Regions from separate parts of the Sutcliffiella horikoshii genome, predicted to be linked through region 1. Evidence: riboswitches for the same ligand, from Rfam matches in the RefSeq annotation. Region 1 holds a riboswitch; the other holds the start of a gene.
What was found. A riboswitch is a leader RNA that binds a small molecule or an ion and turns the genes downstream of it on or off. The one in region 1 is predicted to bind S-adenosylmethionine.

Region 2: another riboswitch for S-adenosylmethionine. It lies ahead of metK (methionine adenosyltransferase); the one in region 1 lies ahead of K7887_RS07665 (O-acetylhomoserine aminocarboxypropyltransferase/cysteine synthase family protein).

Annotation. Positions count from the first base shown of each region.
Region 1 covers NZ_CP082918.1:1,492,528-1,497,161, forward strand. The annotation lists gene K7887_RS07660 (ATP-dependent Clp protease ATP-binding subunit) at 174-2,306, opposite strand; SAM riboswitch class I at 2,628-2,741, shown strand; gene K7887_RS07665 (O-acetylhomoserine aminocarboxypropyltransferase/cysteine synthase family protein) at 2,813-4,132, shown strand; gene metX (homoserine O-acetyltransferase MetX) at 4,149-4,634, shown strand, end outside.
Region 2 covers NZ_CP082918.1:3,390,610-3,395,243, forward strand. The annotation lists gene abc-f (ribosomal protection-like ABC-F family protein) at 1-623, shown strand, start outside; gene metK (methionine adenosyltransferase) at 694-1,893, opposite strand; SAM riboswitch class I at 2,071-2,238, opposite strand; gene pckA (phosphoenolpyruvate carboxykinase (ATP)) at 2,647-4,233, shown strand.

The DNA.
Region 1 (4,634 bases):
GCGCGCAGACGCCCGCGGGAGGAAGGGACATGTGAGACCCCGGAAGGCGAAGCCTGAGGAGGCTCACGGACCGCCCGCAGGCAAGCGAAGCGCCTGGAACGGAAATCAACAGTATTTTATATACTTTCTTATCAATCAAAAAAAGACTGCCCGGTTCGGACAGTCTTTTTTGATTATTTGCCGTTTACGACAATTTGGTCATCTGTTACATCTACATCGATTTTCGCAAAAGTATCGCCATCCAATAATAGGTCTGTAATTGGATCTTCAATATGCTCTTGGATGATTCTGCGCAATGGTCTTGCACCAAACGCCGGGTTATATCCAAGCTCTATCAACTTTTCTTTTGCAACATCTGAAATGGTAAGTTCACAATCACGTTCTTGGCTGAGCATTTCAGATAATTCATCGACCATAATGTCGACAATTGCCAACAGGTGATCTTTTTGAAGCTGTGAGAACTCGATGATACTGTCAAAACGGTTTAAAAATTCAGGTTTAAAGTAATTCGATAAGCTTTCGATAACAGAACCCGTTTCAGGCGTGGCCTGTTTTTCAAAGCCTACAGAAATCTTCTTATCCGTCACACCTGCGTTACTTGTCATGATGATAACCGTATCCTTGAAACTTACGGTTCTGCCTTGGCTGTCGGTAAGTCGTCCATCCTCCATCACTTGTAAGAACAGGTGTAGAACGTCCGGATGAGCTTTTTCCATCTCATCAAGCAGAATAATGCTGTAAGGATTTCGGCGAACTTTTTCTGTTAGTTGCCCCGCTTCCTCGTGACCAACATAGCCAGGAGGGGAGCCTATCAGCTTGGAAACTGCGTGTTTCTCCATATATTCACTCATATCAAATCTGATGTAAGCATCTTTCGTTCCAAAGAGCTCTTCAGCCAGTGATTTGGTCAATTCGGTTTTCCCTACCCCTGTAGGTCCAACGAATAAGAAAGCACCGATTGGACGCTCTTTTCTTTTCAAGCCAGCACGGCTTCTGCGGATCGCTTTTGTAATTTTATTGACAGCTTCTTCTTGTCCAATGACTTTTTGGTTCAAGTTTGTTGCAAGGTTTTTGAGTTTTGCCTGTTCATCAACTTGCAATTTACCAATTGGAATTCCTGACATCTCTTCCATGATGACTTGGATGTCTTCCAATGTCACTTGACCGCGCTCGTAATCCGCTTGATCGTTGGAGTTTCTTTTTTCTTCAAGCTTTTCCTCTTCGTCTCTTAACTTGGCAGCTGTTTCGTAATCCTCTTTCGATAAAGCTGCCTTCTTTTCTTCTTCAATTTGAGTCAGACGAGCATCAATTTGCTCCAAATCAATCGTATTTAACGTTAGATTTTTTCTTGATCCTGCTTCATCTAAAAGATCAATCGCTTTGTCTGGTAAGAAGCGATCTTGGATGTAGCGGTGTGAAAGCTCTACGCAAGCTTTGATGGCATCATCTGAATAGGTAACCTGGTGGTAATCTTCATATTTTGATTGAATGCCTTTAATAATTTTTAATGCCTCATCCGTAGACGGCTCTTTGACGGTAACCGGTTGGAAGCGGCGTTCAAGTGCCGCATCTTTTTCAATTTGGCGGTATTCTTTCAATGTTGTTGCCCCGACCAATTGGAGTTCGCCTCTTGCCAAAGCAGGTTTTAAAATGTTTCCTGCATCCATTGAGCCTTCAGCAGAACCAGCACCGACAATAAGGTGTAGCTCATCTACAAAAAGAATGACATTTTTTCTTTTTTGCAACTCTGTAATTACTTGTTTAAGACGCTCTTCAAATTGACCGCGAATTCCTGTGTTAGCGACAAGGGAAGCTACATCCAACAAATATATTTCCTTGTTTTTTAATTTTGAAGGAACATCGCCTTCTACAATTTTCAAGGCTAACCCTTCCACTATGGCAGTTTTACCTACACCTGGTTCCCCGATCAGGACAGGGTTGTTTTTATTTCGCCTATTTAAAATTTCAATCACACGTTTAATTTCTTTATCACGGCCAATGACAGGATCAATGAGACCTGTTTTGGCAATGTTGGTTATATTTTTACCTAGCTCATCAAGAATGCTTCCACCTTTTTTGCTTCCTAGTGATTGGTTTTGAGCCGTCCCGTTTACATGGCCTTCATCATTAGACGAGCCATTCCCAAAAGGAAAGTCAGAGAAAAAACTAGTGGGCGTCGGTGATGTCATTTGTGCTCTTACTTCTTCAAAGCAGGAAGAGCATAAGACAAGTTGTGTCTGCTCGTTATTTGAACGAAATTTAAATTGAATCGTTGCGTTATTTACTTCACATTTTTGACATTTCATCATCATGCTACCTCCTAATATTGTTGTGATATGACCCCTTATTTTGCAAGGGAAACATTTCACCTTTGATAAAAGTTTGACTTATTTTGACCTTTAAAGGTTGTAAGGTTATTATACTTTGACCTTTTTTGACTTTCAAGTAGTATGCTTACAGGAAATTAGTGGAATACAAAAGTTATGTTGAAAAGTTCAGAATATTGTATTGACTTTATTGCGTTACAGTTGCTATAATTGCAAAAAGTTTTAGTAATAATTATTTCTCCTTAGAAATATCGTAGATTATATAACTATTATGTTTTAACGTATTAACCAACTAAATAACTCTTATCCAGAGTGACTGAGGGATCAGGCCCGATGAAGTCCGGCAACCTTCAAGAATTTATTTTCTTGAGTTGGTGCTAATTCCTGCAGGCAATGTAGCCTGAGAGATAAGAGGAGGAATGTTAAACCTCTTCTTAGGAAGGGGTTTTTATTTTGTGGAAAATAGAAAAATGGAGGAATGTAGGATGACAAAACCAAACTATGATGTGGAAACAGTATTATTGCACGGAGGACAAACGCCAGACCCGACGACAGGTTCAAGGGCCGTACCTATTTATCAAACAACTTCCTATGTTTTCGACAACACCGACCATGCTCAAAATCTTTTTGCGTTAAATGAATTTGGCAATATATACACGAGAATCATGAATCCAACTGTAGATGTGCTGGAAAAAAGACTTGCTCTCTTGGAAGGAGGGGCAGCAGCTGTTGCGACAAGCTCAGGAATGTCAGCCATTGCTTTTGCGATTTTGAACATTGCCCATGCCGGAGATGAAATTGTTGCTGCAGAAAACTTATATGGCGGAACTTATAATCTCTTTGCTGTAACACTTCCAAAGTACGGAATTAAGGTAAAGTTTGTAGATGCAACAGACCCGGAAAATTTCCGCAACGCAATTACACCTAAAACGAAGGCGATATTCGGAGAAATCATTGGAAACCCAAGCTTACGCGTACTGGATGTAGAGGCGGTAGCAAAGGTGGCTCACGATAACTCTATCCCATTGATCATTGACAATACCTTTGCTTCCCCTTACCTTTGCAATCCTATCAAGTGGGGAGCGGACATCGTTGTCCATTCTGCAACGAAATGGATAGGTGGCCATGGAACAACCATTGGCGGAGTAGTAGTGGACGGTGGGAACTTTAACTGGGACCATCCGAACTTCCCTGGATTTACGGAGCCGGATGCAAGCTATAACGGAATTAAATATGCACAGACTTTTGGGAATCTGGCATTTGCTGTGAAGCTAAGAGTGCAACTTCTAAGAGATTTTGGCGCATGCTTGAGTCCTCAAAATGCATTTTTACTTTTACAGGGACTTGAAACCTTGCACTTACGAGTAGAAAAGCATAACGAGAATGCCCTGGAATTAGCGAAATACCTACAAGATCACCCTGCAGTGGAATGGGTTTCCTATCCTGGACTGCCAGATCACCCGGCACATACTCTTGCGAGAAAATATTTGGGTAGAGGCAATGGTTCCATTGTAAACTTTGGAATTAAAGGTGGAAGAGATGCAGGGAGAAAGGCGATTGACAGCATTAAACTCTGGTCTCATGTGGCAAATGTCGGAGATGCAAAATCTTTAATTATTCACCCCGCTTCCACCACACATCAGCAGCTAACAGGTGACGATTTAATTAAATCCGGTGTGACAGAAGATCTGATTCGCTTATCTGTCGGAATTGAGTCGCTAAAGGATCTGCAGAATGATTTAGATCAGGCACTATTCGTGGCTACTGGAAAGTCCAAACAAGCTGCAGTCAGTCAAAACATATAGAAATGAGTGGGATTTTGTGAGCTGTCAAACGGAACATACCAAAAAGGTATCGATCGGAACGCTGCTTTTAGAAAACGGAAAAAAACTCCCTAATGTGGAGATAGCATATGAACGAAAAGGAAATCCATCGGGTGAAGTGATTGTGGTGTGCCATGCTCTATCGGGAAATCAAGCTACTGTCGGTTCAAAAGAAAACCCTGGTTGGTGGAATAAATTTATCGGACCAGATCTTTATATCGACACGAACAGGTATCAAGTTATAACAATGAATGTACTTGGTGGATGCAATGGTAGTACGGGACCAACGAGTATTGACACTGAAACTGGTAGAAAATACGGCGCAGCCTTTCCTGCCATCACCATCAGGGACATGGTGCACTCCCAATATAAAGCCTTGCGAAAGTTAGGAATTGACCGAGTAAAGGCAATTATCGGGGGATCGCTTGGTGGAATGCAGGTGCTTGAATGGGGACATTTGTATCCAAACTTCACAGAAATTCTC
Region 2 (4,634 bases), 1.9 Mb from region 1:
ACATTTCCATCACCTTGGAACAAGCAAGACATGTATTAGCAAAATTCTTATTCTATGGACCTGCTGTATTCAAGAAGGTGGAAAATTTAAGCGGCGGCGAAAAAATGCGCTTGCGTCTGGCACAGCTCATGCACCAAGACATCAATCTGCTAATATTAGATGAGCCGACAAACCACCTGGACATAGATTCCCGCGAAGTGCTAGAAGAAGCATTGGAGGAGTTCGACGGCACCATCCTCGCTGTCTCCCATGACCGGTACTTCTTAAATAAGTATTTTGAGAAAACATGCTGGTTAGAAGATGGGGAGATCGTTACCTTTGAAGGGAACTATCAGTATGCGCGGGAGAAGCGGGAGGAATTGGAGAGGAAAAAGGTTGTGGAACTACCTGAAATCACCAAAATTGAGCAAAAGAAAAAGCACTTGGTTTATGAAGCGAGCGAAAAAAGATGCTACGAAGAATTTGAAAAGCAATTAGAAGATTTGGAAACAGAGATAGTTAAGTTGGAAACTCTGATGAACAATGAAGAGGATTTACTTACACTTCAAAGGCTGCAAGATGAACTAACCGTCTTAGAAACAGAAAGAGACTCTTTATATATAAAATTAGAAGAAATCCTTTAGAATTAAAAACCGCCTAAGAATAGAGCTCTCAAAGAGCCTCATTCTCGGGCGGTTTTCTTTATTAACTATATTAAGCGTTCGCTTGTTCTTTCAAAGCATCTGCTTTGTCTGTTTGCTCCCAAGGAAGATCCAGATCATTACGTCCGAAGTGGCCGTAAGCTGCAGTTTGCTTGTAGATAGGACGACGAAGGTCTAGCATTTTGATGATTCCTGCTGGACGAAGGTCGAAGTTATTGCGAACCAATTCAACTAATTTTTCTTCAGAAACTTTACCAGTTCCGAAAGTATCAACTGCGATGGATACCGGTTGTGCAACACCGATCGCGTAAGCCAATTGAACTTCACACTTGTCAGCAAGTCCGCTTGCTACGATGTTTTTAGCCACATAACGTGCAGCATATGCACCAGAGCGGTCTACTTTCGTTGCATCTTTACCGGAGAATGCTCCACCACCGTGGCGAGCGTATCCACCGTAAGTATCAACGATGATCTTACGTCCTGTAAGACCCGCATCCCCTTGTGGTCCACCGATTACGAAACGGCCAGTCGGGTTGATGAAGTATTTTGTGTTCTCGTCGATCAATTCAGCAGGAACTACCGGCTTGATTACGTATTCCTTGATGTTGCGTTGGATACGCTCCAAGGAAACCTCTGGGTGATGTTGAGTTGAAATTACGATTGTATCAATACGAACTGGTTGGTCGTTCTCATCATATTCCACTGTCACTTGCGTTTTACCGTCTGGACGTAAGTAAGGAAGAACCTCATCTTTTCTCACTTCTGTTAAACGGCGAGAAAGCTTGTGCGCCAGTGAAATAGGTAATGGCATTAATTCTTTTGTTTCATTACAAGCATATCCGAACATTAGACCTTGGTCTCCAGCTCCGATTGCTTCGATTTCTGCATCTGACATTTGACCTTCGCGAGCTTCTAACGCTTGGTCAACACCCATTGCGATGTCAGCAGACTGCTCATCGATGGAAGTAAGTACCGCACAAGTTTCCGCATCAAAACCGTACTTTGCACGAGTATAACCGATGCCTTGGATTGTTTCACGAACAATTTTAGGAATATCTACATAAGTGGAAGTTGTAATTTCTCCAGCTACCAATACCAATCCAGTAGTAACGGATGTTTCACACGCTACACGTGCATTCGGATCATTTGTTAGGATTGCATCCAGGATAGAATCGGAAATTTGGTCACAAATTTTATCCGGATGGCCTTCCGTTACGGACTCAGAAGTAAATAAACGACGTTGTTTAGTCATTAAAAAAAGTTCCTCCTTTTTGTTTATGAAAAGCGTTTGACTTCTCTTCACGTACAGCAGTTATATTTGATACGGATCTCAGTTCCTATTGTGATGTTCTATGTTATCTTGTGTAAAAATAGAAAAAACCTTCCCACAAAATTGAGGAAAGGTTTGATGTCGAGAATTAGCCTTTCACTCTTATCGGTCAAGGTCATAGCCTTGCTCAGGTTTAGCACCTTTTCTCAAGCGACCAATAACATTGGCCTAATACAAAACAGCGGCGTGCTTTTTCGCGCTCGCTCATCCTTTGAGCAGGTTGCTGGGTTTCATAGGGCCTGTCCCTCCACCAGCTCGGAATAAGAGTATCCGTTCAAGGTTCTATATTAGCGTACTAAAACCTTTCATGTCAACAAAAAAGAGAAATAATTCGACATCAATTTACAGGAAATAATTACTTCCTTTTATGTAGATCTTTTATCTTGAAAAATCTCATTATCATTTTCTTTTACTTCTGGTTGGCAAGGTTTATAATGGGAGAGGACATTTGGTGAAAATTTTAGTGGACAAGCTTAGAAATGACAACGCTTTCAATCAGTTAATCTAATGCTATTCCACTTGGATAAGCCTCTTTTTCACAAAATGTTAACGAATTCCTATAAATTTTCATAAAATAAGCTAATTAGTATGGACTATTAAGTTAAATGTGTTATACTTTTTAACAGATGAGAAAATAAATAAGCAAATTATATAATCAAAGGAGAGTTATCCATGATGAAAACGGTTGGGATTGATAATGGGTTAACAAAATTAATTTACGGAAGCAACACGCATGTTCAACTGTCTGTTCCTCAATTGGTAGAAAAGATATTAAACCGTAACGAAGGCTGCCTGACCTCAACTGGTGCAGTACTCGCAACGACTGGCAAATACACGGGTCGCTCCCCTAAAGATAAATTTATTGTAGAAGAAGAAATCAGCAAAGATAAAATTGACTGGGGTACCGTCAACGCGCCTATCTCTGAAGAAGTATTTGATCGCCTATATAACAAAGTTCTCACATACTTAGAAAACAAAGAAGAAGTATTTGTATTCAAAGGCTTCGCTGGCGCCGATGAAAAATATCAATTGCCAATCCAAGTAATCAACGAATTCGCATGGCACAACCTTTTTGCACAACAGTTATTTATTAAGCCAAATGAAGAGCAATTGGCAAAACATGAAACCGCATTCAGCATTGTTTCTGCTCCGAATTTCAAAGCAGATCCTGTCATAGACGGAACAAATTCAGAAGCATTCATCATTATTTCCTTCAGCAAACGCATTGTTCTGATCGGTGGTACAGAATATGCCGGAGAAATGAAAAAGTCCATTTTCTCTGTAATGAATTATCTTCTTCCGGAAAACGGAATTATGCCAATGCACTGCTCGGCAAACGTAGGACGCGAAGGCGATGTAGCATTATTCTTCGGTCTTTCCGGTACAGGTAAAACAACGCTATCTGCTGACCCGAACCGTAAACTTATCGGAGACGACGAGCACGGCTGGTCTAACACAGGCGTATTTAACATTGAAGGCGGATGCTATGCTAAATGCATCGGTCTGACTCGTGAAAAAGAACCGCAAATCTTTGACGCAATCCGTTTTGGCTCAGTCCTTGAAAATGTGGTCATTGATGGTCAATCAAGAATTGCTGACTATGAAAACTCCACGTTAACAGAAAATACACGTGCAGCTTACTCATTGGATGCAATGGACAATATCGTTCAACCAAGCATTGCCGGTCACCCAAATACCATCGTCTTTTTAACAGCCGATGCAACTGGCGTATTGCCTCCAATCTCTAAGCTATCAAAAGAACAGGCAATGTTCCACTTCCTAAGTGGTTACACAAGTAAACTTGCAGGCACAGAGCGTGGAATCACATCACCACAAGCAACTTTCTCTACTTGCTTTGGTTCACCATTCCTGCCGCTTCCTGCTACTACTTATGCGGAGATGCTTGGCAAGAAAATTGATGAGCACAACGTACAGGTTTACCTTGTTAACACAGGCTGGACTGGCGGGGAGTATGGCGTTGGAAGCCGCATGAAGCTTTCTTACACAAGAGCTATGGTACAGGCGGCACTTGAAGGCGACCTGACAAATGTGGAAGTAGAAACCGATCCATACTTCGGCGTTTCCATTCCAGTACATGTTCCAGGTGTACCTGACGAAGTGTTACAACCGAAGAAAACATGGCATAACGAAGAAAAATACGACCAGTTTGCTCGCGAGCTCGCAGGAAAGTTCAAAGCGAACTTCAAGAAGTTTGAAAATGTACCTGCGGAAGTCCTTGAGTTGGGCGGACCTACGGTATAATAATTATAAATGTTTTAGGCCAACCAAGGCTTTGAGAGACTTGGTTGGCCTTCTAGTTTATGGGGGGACGTTTAGAAGAACCCCCTATATGACTGTTTTCATGTTTTTAGTGGGGGTTCGGGCGTATAGAGCTGTCCTATTTAACCGTTTCCCTCTTTCTCTTGGGTGTTCGGGCATATAGAGCCGTTCTATTTGACTGTTTCCCTCTTTCTCATCGGCGTTCGGGCGTATAGAGCCGTTCTATTTGACCGTTTCCTTCTTTCTCATCGGCGTTCGGGCGTATAGAGCCGTTCTATTTGACCGTTTCCTTCTTTCTCATCGGCGTTCGGGCGTATAGGATGTTCCCTCTACAACCGTTTTCCCTTTCCACACCGCGTTTCGGGCGTTGAGAAGCTCCCTCT